One region of the Pseudaquabacterium inlustre genome, then DNA from elsewhere that is predicted to be linked to it. Evidence: riboswitches for the same ligand, from Rfam matches in the RefSeq annotation. Region 1 holds a riboswitch; the other holds the start of a gene.
What was found. A riboswitch is a leader RNA that binds a small molecule or an ion and turns the genes downstream of it on or off. The one in region 1 is predicted to bind glycine.
Positions count from the first base shown of each region.

Region 2: it holds a riboswitch for glycine, as region 1 does, so the genes downstream of both, gcvT (glycine cleavage system aminomethyltransferase GcvT) here and AACH10_RS15415 (D-amino acid dehydrogenase) in region 1, are expected to answer to the same signal.

Region 1 is NZ_JBBUTH010000008.1:185,231-192,429, reverse strand. It holds gene AACH10_RS15440 (NAD-dependent epimerase/dehydratase family protein) at 1-35, shown strand, start outside; gene AACH10_RS15435 (ABC transporter permease) at 32-1,162, shown strand; gene AACH10_RS15430 (ABC transporter permease) at 1,155-2,138, shown strand; gene AACH10_RS15425 (cytidine deaminase) at 2,213-2,638, shown strand; gene AACH10_RS15420 (purine-nucleoside phosphorylase) at 2,635-3,459, shown strand; gene AACH10_RS15415 (D-amino acid dehydrogenase) at 3,476-4,729, opposite strand; glycine riboswitch at 4,788-4,897, opposite strand; gene AACH10_RS15410 (M20 aminoacylase family protein) at 5,000-6,235, opposite strand; gene AACH10_RS15405 (tripartite tricarboxylate transporter substrate binding protein) at 6,297-7,199, opposite strand, start outside.
Region 2 is NZ_JBBUTH010000004.1:531,324-538,522, forward strand. It holds gene gcvP (aminomethyl-transferring glycine dehydrogenase) at 1-1,323, opposite strand, end outside; gene gcvH (glycine cleavage system protein GcvH) at 1,493-1,867, opposite strand; gene gcvT (glycine cleavage system aminomethyltransferase GcvT) at 1,927-3,051, opposite strand; glycine riboswitch at 3,111-3,236, opposite strand; glycine riboswitch at 3,249-3,339, opposite strand; gene AACH10_RS10385 (hybrid sensor histidine kinase/response regulator) at 3,511-6,516, shown strand; gene AACH10_RS10390 (CoA-binding protein) at 6,513-7,001, shown strand; gene AACH10_RS10395 (O-acetylhomoserine aminocarboxypropyltransferase/cysteine synthase family protein) at 6,998-7,199, shown strand, end outside.

The sequences.
Region 1 (7,199 bases):
CAGAAGCTGTCCCGATGAAAGATCCCTGCCTGTGAGCCGGCCCGTCGAACTGCCCCGCTGGGCCGACATCGGCCTGCTGCCGCTGATCAACCTGGCCATGGCCCTGGCCGTCAGCGCCATCGTCGTGGCCGTGATCGGGCTCGACCCGGTGCAGGTCATCACGCAACTGGTCAAGGGCGCCTTCGGCACGCGCTCGGGCCTGGGCTACACGCTGTACTACGCCACCACCTTCACCTTCACCGGCCTGGCGGTGGCCGTGGCCTTCCATGGCGGGCTGTTCAACATCGGCGGCGAGGGCCAGGCCATGGTGGGCGGCCTGGGCGTGGCGGCCGTGTCGCTGGCCTTCGGCAACAGCCTGCCGGCGGTGCTGATGCTGCCGCTGGCGGTGGTGGCGGCGATGGCCTTCGGCGCGGCCTGGGCGGCGGTGCCGGCGGCGCTGCAGGCCTGGCGCGGCAGCCATGTGGTCATCACCACCATCATGTTCAACTTCATCGCGTCGGCCCTGCTGGCCTGGCTGCTGGTCAACCACCTGAAGGCGCCCGGCGGCATGACGGTGGAAACCGTGGCTTTCGCCGACAGCGCCCACCTGCCCGGCATGCACGAACTGCTGGCGGGCCTGGGCATCGAATGGCCACGCACGCCGCTGAACGCCAGCCTGCTGCTGGCCCTGGCCGCCGCGGTTGGCGTGTGGGCCTTGCTGTGGCGGCTGCGCGCCGGCTACGAACTGCGCGCCGTGGGCCACTCGCCCGAGGCCGCGCACTACGCCGGCATCCATCCCAGGCGCCAGGTGATGCTGGCCATGCTGATCTCGGGCGCGCTGGCCGGCATGGTGGGCGTCAATGAGCTCTCGGGCGTGCAGCACAAGCTGCTGCTGGACTTCGTGGCCGGCGCCGGCTTCACCGGCATCGCGGTCAGCCTGATCGGGCGCAACCACCCGCTGGGCATCGTGCTGGCGGCGCTGCTGTTCGGCGCGCTGTACCAGGGCGGCGCCGAGCTGGCCTTCGAGGTGCCGGGATTCAGCCGCGACATGGTGACCACGCTGCAGGGCCTGATCGTGCTGTTCTCGGGCGCCATGGCGCGCGTGGCGGCGCCGGCCTTGTCGCGCGTGGTGATGGCGCTACAGCCGCGCGCTGCCGTGGCCGCAGGAGCCGCGCATGGATGACACGCTGATCTTCCTGGGCGGCCTGCTGGCGTCCACGCTGCGGGTCTCCACCCCGCTGATCCTGTGCGCGCTGGCCGGCCTGCTGAGCGAGCGCTCGGGCGTCATCGACCTGGGCCTGGAGGGCAAGATGCTGCTCTCGGCCTTTGCCGCGGGCGCCGTGGGCGCGTTCACCGGCAGCTGGCCGCTGGCGCTGGCCGCGGCGCTGATGGTGGGCGTGGCGCTGTCGATGCTGCACGGCTATGCGTGTGTGAGCCACACCGGCGACCAGGTGGTGATGGGCATGGCGCTGACCATGATCGCCGCCGGCCTGACCATCGTGCTGGGCATCGCCTGGTTCAAGCAGGGCGGGCAGACGCCGGCCCTGCCCGATGCCGTGCGTCTGGGGCCGCAGGGGGTGGCGCTGGGCGAGGCGCTGAAGGCCATCCCGGTGATCGGCCCGGTGCTGGGGCTGGGCCTGGCGGGCCACAACGCGCTGGTCTACCTGGCGCTGGCGCTGGTGCCTGGCGTGTGGTGGCTGCTGTACCGCACCCGCCTGGGCCTGCGCCTGCGCGCCACCGGCGACAACCCGGCCATGGTGGATGCCGCCGGCCTGAGCGTGCTGCGCCTGCGCTACGGCGCACTGGCGATGAACGGTGTGCTGTGCGCACTGGCCGGCGCCTACCTGGTGCTGGCGCAGAACGCCAACTTCGTGCCGCACATGACGGCCGGCCGTGGCTACATGGCGCTGGCGGCGATGATCTTCGGCAAGTGGCGCCCGGTGGCCGCGCTGTGGGCCTGCCTGCTGTTCGGCTTTCTGGACGCCGTGGCCATCCGCCTGCAGGGCGTGGCGCTGCCGGCGGCGCTGGGCGGCGGCCAGGTGCCGGTGCAGGCCATCCAGGCCCTGCCCTATGTGCTGACCGTGGTGCTGCTGGCCGGCTTCATCGGTCATGCGCGCGCGCCGGCGGCCTTGGGCACGCCCTATCTGAAAGAACGGTAATGTCCGCCCCCCGTCGCGTTGCGCCGGCCCCCCGCGGGGGCGCAAAGCCTGCTTGGGGCGGCCCGGCGCTGGCTTTGCCTCGCTTCGAGCACCACCTCGATGCTCTGCTGGCCGCCGCCCGCGCGGCCCGCCTGCGCGCCCACGCGCCGTACTCGCGCTTTCTGGTGGGCGCGGCGCTGCTGGACGAACACGGCCGCATTCACGCCGGCTGCAATGTCGAGAACGCGGCCTACCCGCAGGGCCAGTGCGCCGAGGCCACGGCCATCGGCACGCTGGTGCTGGCCGGCGGCACGCGCATCGTGGGCGCCGTGGTGGTGGGCGTGGCGGACGCGCCGGTCACCCCCTGCGGCGGCTGCCGCCAGCGCCTGCGCGAATTTGCCGCCGACGATTGCCCGGTGTGGGTGGCCGATCTGCATGCCGTGCGCGCACAATTCACATTAGGCCAGTTGCTGCCCGCCAGCTTCGGCCCTTCGCATCTCACGTTTCCCCCTGCCCCATGAACGATTCCCAACTGCTCGACCTGATCGGCCGCAGCGTCGAACGCATCCGCAGCGCCAGCGACGACACGCCCGAACTGGCCATCGTGCTGGGCTCGGGCTGGGACGGCATCGCCGGCCTGGTGATGGACCCGGTCGACATCCCCTATGCGCAGCTGCCGGCCTTTCCGGCGCTGGGTGTGGCCGGCCATGCCGGCACGCTGCGCCTGGGCCGCATCGCCAACCGCCCGGTGGCCCTGCTGCGCGGCCGCAAGCATGCCTATGAGACCGGCGATCCGGCCGGCATGAAGGGCGCCATCCGCACGCTGGCCGCGCTCGGCTGTGGCACGCTGGTGCTGACCAATGCCGCCGGCAGCCTCGATCCGGCCATGCCGCCGGGCTCGCTGATGCTGATCAGCGACCACCTGAACATCGTGCAACGCACGCCGCTGCACGGCGAGACCGACAACCAGCGCTTCGTCGACATGGTCAACGCCTACGACGCCGCGCTGCGCGACCAGGCCGCCGCCGCCGCCAGCGCCGCCGGCATCACGGTGCACGAGGGCGTCTACGCCTGGGTGCTGGGCCCGCAGTTCGAGACGCCGGCCGAGATCCGCATGCTGCGGCTGCTGGGCGCGCAGGCGGTGGGCATGAGCACCGTGCCCGAGACCATCCTGGCCCGCCATGCCGGCCTGAAGGTGCTGGGCCTGTCGATGCTGACCAACATGGGCGCCGGCATGGCCGACGAGAACCTCAGCCACGCCCACACGCTGAACACCGCCAGCGCCACGGCCGACCAGGCCGCCAAGCTGCTGGCGGCGGTGGTGCCGGCGTTGAAGGCCTGACGCCCCGGCCGCCCGGTCAGGCGGCGAACGAGAACGCCACCTCCGGCCGCAGGCCGCTGACGATGCGCGCAATGCTCTTGCCCGAGCCGCAGGCATGGGTCCAGCCCAGCGTGCCGTGGCCGGTGTTCATGAACAGGTTGGCGAGCTTGCTGCGGCCGATGATGGGCACGTTGCTGGGCGTGGCCGGGCGCAGGCCGGTCCAGAACTGGGCCTGCGTGGTGTCGCCGGCGCCGGGGAACACTTCTTCCACGCGGCGCACGATGGCCTCGCAGCGCACGCGGTTCAGGTCGCGGTCGTAGCCGTTGAGTTCGGCGGTGCCGGCGATGCGCAGGCGGTCGCCCAGGCGTGAGAAGACGAGCTTGTACTCGTCGTCGGTCAGCGACACCTGGTGCGCCATGGCCGCATCCTTCACCGGCATGGTCACCGAGTAGCCCTTGGCCGGGTAGATCGGCAGGCGGATGCCCAGCGGCGCAGCCAGCCGCGGGCTCAGCGAGCCCATGGCCAGCACATAGGCGTCGGCCTTCAGGCGCTGGAAGCGGCCCTCGGCATCGGTGGCCTCCACATGGTCGATCTGGCCGCCGGCCTGGCGCAGCGCGGTCACGGTGTGGCTCATGCGGAACTGCACGCCGGCCGCGGCGCAGCGCTTGGCGAGTTCCTGCACGAAGCGGTGGGCGTCACCCGATTCGTCCTCGGCCGTGTAGGTGGCGCCGGCCAGTTGCGGGCGGATGTGGCGCAGCGCCGGCTCGATGGCCACGGCCTCGTCGGCCGAGACCAGGCGGCGCTCGCAGCCCAGCGCCCGCATCTGCTCGGCCGGGGCCACGGCGGCCTCGAACTCGGCCGCCGAGGTGTAGAAGTGCAGGATGCCCTGGGTGCGCTGCTCGTACTGCAGGCCGATCTCCTGGCGCAGCTGCTGCAGCGTGGCGCGGCTGTAGGTGCCCAGGCGCACGATCTGCAGGATGTTGTGGCGCGTGCGGCCGGGCGTGCACTGGCGAAGGAACTCCAGGCCCCAGCGCCATTGCGCGGGGTCGGCGCGCAGGCGGAACAGCAGCGGCGCGTCCTCGCGGCCCAGCCACTTCAGCAGCTTGGCCGGCGCGCCGGGGTTGGCCCAGGGCTCGGCATGGCTCACCGACACCTGGCCGCCGTTGGCGAAGCTGGTCTCCGCGGCCGGGCTGGCCTGGCGGTCGATCACCGTCACGTCATGGCCCTGCTGGCGCAGGAACCAGGCCGAGGTCACGCCGAGCAGGCCGGCGCCGAGGACGATCACATGCATGGGAAGCACTCCACAAACGGGTGCCCGCGTCCGGCGCGATGGATGCCGGATCGGGCTTGCCGCTCCCCCTGTCCTCGGTACCTGAGAGATTCAGCGCCGCGCACCGTGCGCGGGCCTTGCTCCTTCGGTGCTTCACGCCGGGCGTGAAGGCTCTCCAGACGGCGATGGTGGTGTGCAGTACGGGACCTGAGCGTGCATGGGAGTTTGCGCCTTCGGTGGCCGACGCCGCCTGGGGCGGTGCCGGCACTCTCCTGCAGAAGCGAAAGGGTATCAGGGGGCCGGCGGAGCCTCCGTGTCCAGGGTCTTGGGGTCGGCGAGAAAGCGCTCGGCCAGCCGCACCCAGTAGGCGGCGCCGATGGCCAGGTTGTCGTCGTTGAAGTCGTAGCCGGGGTTGTGCACCATGCAGGCATGGGCCGGGGCATGGTCGCCCACCGCGGCGCCGTCGCCATTGCCGATCAGCAGGTAGCTGCCGGGCACGCGCTCGAGCATGAAGGCGAAGTCCTCGCTGCCGGTCAGCGGCGGGCCCTGCTCGGTCACGCGGCCGGCGCCCAGCAGTTCCAGGCCCACCTGGCGGGCGAAGGCGGTTTCGTCGGGCGTGTTCACCAGCACCGTGTAGCCGGGGCGCCAGTCGATCTGCGCCGTGCAGCCCAGGCTCTCGGCCTGGGCGCTGATCAGCGCCTTGATGCGCGCTTCCAGCGTGCGGCGCACGTCACGGTCGAGCGCGCGCACGCTGATCTCCAGCCGCGCGCTGGCCGGGATCACGTTGTTGGCCTGGCCGGCCTGCAGCGCACCCACGGTCACCACCGCCGTGTGCAGCGGGTCGATGTTGCGCGACACCACGGTCTGCAGCGCCATCACGATGCTGGCGGCCGCCACCACCGGGTCTTGCGCCAGGTGCGGCATGGCGCCGTGGCCGCCCACGCCGTGCAGCGTGACGGTGGCGTAGTCGGACGAGGCCATCGCCGCGCCCTCGCGGAACACCAGCCGACCCTGGGCGATGCCGGGCATGTTGTGCATCGCGAACACGGCGTCGCAGGGGTGCTGGTCGAACAGGCCGTCGGCCATCATGCACAGCGCGCCGCCCTGGCCTTCCTCGGCCGGCTGGAAGATCAGGTTCAGCGTGCCGCTGAACTGGCCGTGCGTCGCCAGGTGGCGCGCGGCGGCCAGCAGCATGGCGGTGTGGCCGTCGTGGCCGCAGGCATGCATCACGCCGGCATGGCAGCTGGCATGGGCGAAGGTGTTGGCCTCGGTGATCGGCAGCGCGTCCATGTCGGCGCGGATGCCCAGCCGCCGCGTGCCGCTGCCGCGCTGCAGCGTGCCCACCACGCCGGTGCCGCCCAGGCCGCGGTGCACCGTGTAACCCCAGGCCTGCAGGCGCTCGGCCACCAGCGCGCTGGTGCGGTGTTCGTCAAAGCCCAGCTCAGGGTGGCGGTGGATGTCGCGGCGCAGCGCCACGAACTCGGGCGCGGCGTCGCGCAGCGCATCCAGCGTGGCCAGCGAGGCCATCGGATCGGCACCGTTCAGGGCCAGCAAGGCCGGGCTGACGTGGTCGTTCATGGCTGTGGGCTCACTGCGGTTGCAGCTTGATCTGGCGAGCGAGGGCGCGGTACTTCGCCGTCTCGGTCTCGAAGAAGCGGGCCGATTCGGCCAGCGTCATCGGCCGCGAGGCCACCTGCGTCTGCGCCGCCAGCTGGCTGCGCACGCCGGCGTCCTGCAGCGTAGCGGCGATGTCCTTGTGCAGGCGCTGCACCACGTCTTCCGGCGTGTCCTTGCGCACCATGAAGCCGGTCCAGATCGTGAACGCGAAGTCCTTCAGCTGCCGGCTCTCGCTCAGCGTGGGCTGGTTCTTCATCAATTCCGAGCGCTGTGCGCCCAGCTGGCCGATGATCTTCAGCCGGCCCTGCTCGGCCATCGCGCCCATCGCGGCGCTGTACACCAGCACGGCAAAGTCGACCTGGCCGCCGGCCACGTCCTGCAGCAGCGGCGCGTTGCCCTTGTACGGCACATGCGCGGCCGGCATGCCGGTGCGGTGCTGCAGGTCTTCCACGATGAAGTGGTACAGCGAGCCGATGCCCACGCTGCCGTAGGTCAGCGGCTTGTCCTTGTTCTTCTTGCCCAGTTCGATCAGCTCGTCCACATTCGCCACCGGCAGGTCCTTGCGCACCAGCAGCACCATCACCGCATCGGCCACCGGGTGCACCAGGCGGAAGTCTTCGGCCTTGACCTTCACCGCGGCATTGGCCAGCGGCGCCAGGATCACCTCGTTGGGCGAGGCCTGGAAGATGTACTGGCCATCGGCCGGCGCGGCCAGCACCTTCTGTGCGCCCAGCGCGCCGCTCACGCCGCCCAGGTTCTCCACCAGCACCTGCTGGCCCAGCTGCTTGCCCAGCGGCTGGTTCAGCAGGCGGGCGATGGCGTCGCTGGGGCCGCCGGCGGGGTAGGGCACCATCAGGTTGACGGGCTTGCTGGG
Region 2 (7,199 bases), on a different contig from region 1:
GGTGGTGGTCTCGTCCAGCGTGACGGCGATGTACTCGCCCCAGCAGCGGCGCAGGTTGGCGCCCAGGCTCACGGCGCGGGCCATCAGGCGGTCGGTGTCGGCGCCGGTGCGCAGGCAGATCGTGTCGAAGGCGCCGGCGTTCAGGTGGTGGGTCTGGCCCAGGTCCACGCCCAGCTCGCGCAGGCCGGCGACGAAGATGCCCAGGTAGCGCGCCACGCGCTGGGCGATGCGCTTCAGGCCCTCGGGGCCGTGGTACACGGCATACATGCTGGCCACCACGGCCGGCAGCACCTGGGCGGTGCAGATGTTGCTGGTGGCCTTCTCGCGGCGGATGTGCTGCTCGCGCGTCTGCAGCGCCAGGCGCATGGCCGGCGCGCCGTGGCTGTCCACGCTCACGCCCACCAGGCGGCCGGGCATGGCGCGCTTGAAGTCGTCACGGCAGGCCATGTAGGCGGCGTGCGGGCCGCCGGCACCCATCGGCATGCCGAAGCGCTGGGTGCTGCCCACGGCGATGTCGGCGCCCATCTCGGCGGGCGTCTTCAGCACCGTCAGCGCCAGCAGGTCGGCCACCAGGATGAAGGCGGCCTGCTTGCCGTGCACGGTGGCCGCGTCAGCGCTCCAGTCATGCAGCCAGCCGCTGCTGGCCGGGTACTGCGCGATGGCGGCGAAGTAGTCGTCGCCCGCCAGCGCGGTGGCCCAGGCCTCGGCCGAGTCGGCCTGCTTCAGCGTCAGGCCCAGCGGCTCGGCGCGGGTGGCCAGCACCTCCAGGATCTGCGGATGCATGTCGCCCGAGACGACCAGGGTGTTGCCCTTGGCGCGCACGCTGCGCTTGGCCAGGGTCATGGCCTCGGCGGCTGCGGTGGCCTCGTCCAGCATCGAGGCGTTGGCGATCGCCAGACCGGTGAGGTCGGTGATCAGGGTCTGGAAGTTCAGCAGCGCCTCCAGCCGGCCCTGCGAGATCTCGGCCTGGTAGGGCGTGTAGGCGGTGTACCAGGCCGGGTTCTCGAGGATGTTGCGCAGGATGACGCCCGGCGTGTGCGTGCCGTGGTAGCCGCAGCCGATGAAGCTCTTGAGCACCCGGTTCTTGGCGGCGATGGCGCGCAACTCGGCCAGGGCCTGGGCCTCGGTGGCCGGGGCCGGCAGGTCCATCGGCCGGCTGCGGGCGATGGCGGCGGGCATCACCGCGTCGATCAGCGCGCGGCGGGAGGCGGCGCCGATGGTGCTGAGCATCTGGGCCTGTTCGTCGGCGTCGGGGCCGATGTGGCGGGCGGTGAACTCGGCGGCGTTCTCGAGTTCGGCGAGGCTGGGCAGGGCGGGGGTCATCGGATCACCTCGGGGCGGGCAGGGCGGTCGGGCAGGGCGGTCAGACAGGCGGTCGGGCCGGCGTTCAGGCATGCGGCGGCGCGGCTCGGCGCGCATCCGGTCGGAACGGCGCCGTTCACGGCTTCGGCAGGGTGGGGCGGCGCCGCGGGCGGATGCGGCGCCGCGGGCTTCACAGCGTCTTGAGCAGCGCGTCGTAGGCCGGCGCGTCCATCAGTTCGTCGAACTGGGCCATGTTGCCCACGCGCACCTTGAAGAACCAGCCTTCGCCCAGCGGGTCGCGGTTGGCCAGGGCCGGGTCGGCGCGCAGCGCCTCGTTGACCTCGACCACCTCGCCGTCCACCGGCATGTAGATGTCGGCCGCGGCCTTCACCGACTCGACCACGCCCGACACCTCGCCGCGGTTGTAGCTGCGGCCCACCTCGGGCAGATCGACGAAGACCACGTCGCCCAGCGCATCCTGCGCATGCAGCGTGATGCCGACGACGGCGGCCTCATGGTCCTCGATGTTGATCCATTCGTGCTCGGGGGTGAACTTGGTGGTCATGTGCGCGCTCTCGTGGGGCGGTGGGTGGAACGAAGAAAGGGGAAAACGGACGACGCGGCTCAGCCGCGGTGGTAGCGGTGCGGCGCGAAGGGCATGGGCGACACGCGCATCGGCAGGCGCTTGCCGCGCACCTCGGCATACACCTCGTGGTGCAGCGCGCCGTGGTTGGCGGCCAGGTAGCCCATGGCCACCGGCTGGCCCACGGTGGGGCCCAGCGTGCCGCTGGTCACGCGGCCCAGCGGGCGGCCATCGGCATCGACCAGCGGCGCGCCTTCGCGCACCGGCACGCGCTCCAGGCCCACCAGGCCCACACGGCGCACGCCCGGCGGGGTGCTGAACTGCGGGCCGATCACGTCGGCACCGGGGTAGCCGCCTTCGCGCTCGCCACCGGGGCGGCGCACCTTCTGGATGGCCCAGTTCAGGCCGGCCTCGATCGGTGTGGTGCGGGTGTCGATGTCGTGGCCGTACAGGCACAGGCCGGCCTCCAGGCGCAGCGTGTCGCGCGCGCCCAGGCCGGCGGGCTTGACCTCGGGCAGGCTCAGCAGCGCACGGGCCAGGGCTTCGGCCTGGTCGGCCGGCACGCTGATCTCGAAGCCATCCTCGCCGGTGTAGCCCGAGCGGGTGACGAAACAGTCGGCGCCGGCCAGCGTGAAGTCGCCGCCGGTCATGAAGGTCAGCGCGGTCACGCCCTCGTTCAGCCAGCGCAGCGCGCTCACCGCCTGCGGGCCCTGCAGCGCCAGCAGCGCGCGGTCGGGCAGCGGCACCACGGTGCAGCGGTGGCCGATGTGGGTGATCAGGTGGCGCGTGTCGGCGTCCTTGCACGCGGCGTTGACCACCAGGAACAGGTGGTCGGCACGGCGCGTGACCATCAGGTCGTCGAGCAGGCCGCCGGCGGCATTGGTGAAGAAGGCGTAGCGCTGCTTGCCCGGCGCCAGGCCGACGATGTCCTGCGGCACCAGGCTTTCGAGTGCGGTGGCCGCCTCGTCGCCCAGCAGCTTGAGCTGGCCCATGTGCGAGACGTCGAACAGCGCCGCGCCTTCGCGGCACTGGCGGTGCTCGGCCAGGATGCCGGCGGGGTATTGCACCGGCATGGCATAGCCGGCAAAGGGCACCATCTTGGCGCCGAGTTCCAGGTGCAGCGCGTGCAGCGGGGTGGTCAGCAGGTCGGCGGCGGGAGCGGACATCGCGCAAATCCTTTGGCGGCGAGGGGTTCAGGCACCCATCCGGCCACACCGGATGGGAAAGACCCCTCGCTGTCCGCTTTACCTGAGAGATTGGCAGCCGCGTGGTATGCGCCGACCGCTTGCCCCTTCGGTGGACGTGCTGCGACGCGCTGGGCGTCGGCCCGCCTCTCTCCAGTGAGGAACGCCCCGCTTTCGCAGCGCGCCTGCCAGTCCTTTTGCCTGAGCGTTCGAGGGGGTGCCTCTGCGCCTTCGGCGGCCCCTGGTGGGGCTCTCTCCTGGCAGGCGCGCAGTGTAATGCACTGCGCCGCCCATGGCGCACCCATGGCGCAGCGTTGCCGCCGCGGCGCCCACCCGCTTCGGCGTCCCCCGGACATGGGGCGTGCGGCCACCGCACCGGGTCGGGACCGGTGCAAAGCGGCGATGATGTCGGCCGTTCCTGCCGCGAGCTGTATTGCGCCCATGCCGGCCCCGCCCCCCGCTGTCCGTTCCACCGTCGCCGGCGCCGCCGTGCAGGCCGAGCCCGGCGTGCGCCCGGCGCTGGCCGCGCTGTGGCGCAGCGTGGGCCGGACGCGCGGCGTGGTGGTGGCCAGCGCGCTGAGCCTGCTGGCCCTGGGGCTGGCATTGCTGGCGGCGCGTGCGCTGCCATTGGACGCCTGGCTCGACCACCGCCAGGACCTGCAGGCCGCCTGGCTGGCCCCCGCGGCTCCGGCCGACGCCGCGCGGGTGGTGGATGTGGACGAGGACAGCGTGCGCCGCATGGGCGCCTGGCCGTTGCGCCGCGATGCCTATGTGCCGGCCGGCCGCTGGTTGCTGGCACACGGCGCCCGTGGCGTGGCCTTCGGGCTGATGCTGGTGGATGCCAAGGACGGCGACGCGGCGTTCGCCGAGTGGGTGGCCAGCGCGCCGGCGCCGGTGCTGCTGGCCGCGCGCAGCGTGGCGGGCGAGGGCGACGCGGCCGCCGGCATGCTGCTGGCGCCGCCCGGCTGCGTGCCGGCGCCGGTGGCGGGCTGGCAACTGCCGCACTGGGCTGCTGGCGGCGCAGCGGCGGGCGCCCTGGCACGGGTGGGGGCCCTGTCGGTGCCGGTGGATGCCGACGGCGTGCTGCGCCATGTGCCGCTGTGGCAGCAGGCGGGCGACCTGGCGCTGCCCTTGCTGCCGATGGCGGTGTGGCAGGCCCTGCATCCCGGCCAGGCCCAGGCCATGCGCTGCGTGCGCCGCGATGACCAGGTGCTGGTGCAGACCCCCGCCGGGCCGCTGTGGACGCTGGACGCCGAGCAGCGCCTGCGGCCCTGGCTGGCCCGGCCCGACAGCGTGCCGGCGCCGCTGGCGCTGTGGCGCGTGGATGCCGCGGCGCGGGGGCTGCTGCCCGACGACGAGGCGCAGGCGCTGGCGGCCGCGGTGCGTGGCCGTGTGGTGTTCATCGGCGCCAGCGCCGCCCTGGGGGGCGAGGTGCTCACGGCGCAAGGGCTGCGCAGCGCCACGCAGGCGCTGGCCGCGCTGCACGACGCGATCGACAACAACCGCCTGCTGGCGGCGCCGCGCCCGGCGGTCGACGCGGCCCTGCTGGCGCTGGGCCTGCTGCCCTGGCTGGTGTGGGCGCTGCAGGGCTGGCGCCAGTCGCCGCCACGGGCCTGGCCGGTGCTGCTGGCGGCCGCCGCCGGCGGGGTGCTGCTGCTGGTCATCGACACCGGGCTGGTGGTCTGGCGCGGCCAGCTCAGCCACATCGGGGCACCGCTGGCCCTGCTGCTGGCCATCGGCGGCCTGGCGGTGTGGCACGCGCAGCGGCATGCCGCCCGCGAGACCCGCCGGCTGCGCCTGCAGCACGCCGCGCTGGAGGCGGCCAACCAGGTCAAGAGCGACTTCCTGGCGCACCTGAGCCACGAGATCCGCACGCCGCTGAACGCGCTGCTGGGCGCGGCCGAGATGCTGTCGCAGACCCGGCTGGATGCGCAGCAGAAGCGCCATGTCGCGCTGTTCGGCAATGCCGGGCAGGACCTGCTGCACATGCTCAACGACCTGCTGGACCTGTCCAAGAGCGAGGCCGGTCTGCTGACGCTGACGCGCCACCCGTTCTCGCTGCCGCGCCTGGTGGCGCAGCAGGTGGCGCTGTTCGAGGCGCGCGCGCAGCAAAAGGGCCTGGCCCTCGACGTGGAGACCGATCCCGACCTGCCCGAAACCGTGGTGGGCGACGCCATGCGCGTGGGCCAGGTGCTGCGCAACCTGCTGGGCAACGCGGTGAAGTTCACGCCGGCGGGCACGGTGACGCTGCTGGTCGGCTTCGGCCGCAACCGCCAGCATGTGCGCTTCGAGGTGCGCGACACCGGCGTGGGCATCCCGGCCGACCGGCTGCAGCGCATCTTCCTGCCCTATGTGCAGGCCGATCCGCAGGCCGCGCAAAGCCTGGGCGGCACCGGCCTGGGCCTGGCCATCTGCAAGCGCATGGCCGAGGCCATGGACGGTGAGATCGGGGTCGTCAGCCGCGAGGGCATGGGCTCGTGCTTCCATGTCGAGCTGCCGCTGCCGGCCACTGCCGCGGCACCTGAAGGGCCGGTGACGCTGCCGCACGGCGTGCCGCCGTCGGTGGTGCCTGCCGGCGCGGTGGCGCGGGCCGGGCGCAGCGTGGTGCCGGTGCTGGCCGCCGACGACAGCCCGCACAACCTGATGCTGCTGCAGGCCTTTGCCGAGGGCACCGGCTACCGCATCGACGGTGTGCACGATGGCGGCAGCGCGGTGCGCCGTTTCGAGGCCGAGGCGTACCGCATCGTGCTGCTCGACCTGAACATGCCGGCGCTGTCGGGCCTGGACGCGGTGCGCGCGATGCGCGCCGTGGAGCGCCGGCGCCACCGCAAGCCGGCGCTCATCGTCGCGGTCAGCGGCCAGGCCGACGCGGCTGATCTGGCCGCCGCGCGCGAGGCCGGCTTCGACGCGCACTTGGCCAAGCCTTATTCGCGCGCCCAGTTGCTGGGCCTGATGGCGCGCACCCGCACCGCCGCCGATGCCGCCGGCAGCACGCTGCCGCCCGACGGTGGCGGCGACGCCCGCCTGCGCGCGCTGGAGGCCCTGCCCGACAGCGACCTGCCTGGTGCGCTGCAGCGCCTGGGCGGCCTGCCGCTCTACGACCGCGTGCTCGAGGCCGCCTGCGAACCGCTGCTGAAGTTCGATCAGCGCCTGACTCGATCGATCGACGCCGTGCCCTGCGACATCGACCGTGCGCATCGCCTGGCCCACGACCTGAAGTCGCTGGCCGCCACGCTGGGCCTGCCGGGCCTGGCCGAGGATGCCAAGGCGCTGGAACTGGCGCTGCGCGACACCGTGTCGCCCGGCGAAGACCCCGCGGTGCGGCGGGCCCGCCGCGCGGTATCGTCGCGGCTGGCTGGCGTGCGCGAGGTGCTGCTGGCCGGCGGGATGCAGGGGCCGGGCACCGGTCGCGTCCCGCCCCACACCGATCCGGGGCTGCATGCATGAGCGATGAGGCAATGGGCGATGGCCTGGGCGAGGCCGCGCTGAGACAGATCCTGCGCAGCGCGCGCACCATTGCCGTGGTGGGCCTGTCGGCCGAATGGCACCGCCCCAGCTACTTCGCCGCCAGCTACATGCAGGGCAAGGGCTACCGCATCCTGCCGGTCAACCCGCGCTATGCCGGCGGCCAGGTGCTGGGCATGCCGTGCGTGGCGCGGCTGGAAGACCTCACCGAGCCCGTCGACATCGTCGACGTGTTCCGCAAGACCGAGGATGTGCTGCCCATCGCCCGCAGCGCCATCGCGCTGGGTGCGAAGTGCCTGTGGCAGCAACTCGGCGTGGCCAACCTGCAGGCGCATGACGAGGCCCGCGCCGCCGGCCTGGCCAGCGTGATGAACCGCTGCGTGAAGATCGAGCACGCGCGGCTGTTCGGCGGCCTGCACTGGGCCGGCGTGAACACCGGCGTGATCTCTGCCAAACGTCCGTCATGAGCGACCATCAGTTCCGCCCCGAAACCCTGGCCATCCACGCCGGGCAGATCCCCGACCGCGAGACCGGCGCGCGTGCGCTGCCGATCTACCAGACCACCAGCTTCGTGTTCGATTCGGCCGAGCATGCGGCGGCGCTGTTCAACCTGCAGACCTTCGGCAACGTCTACTCGCGCCTGAGCAACCCCACGGTGGCGGCGC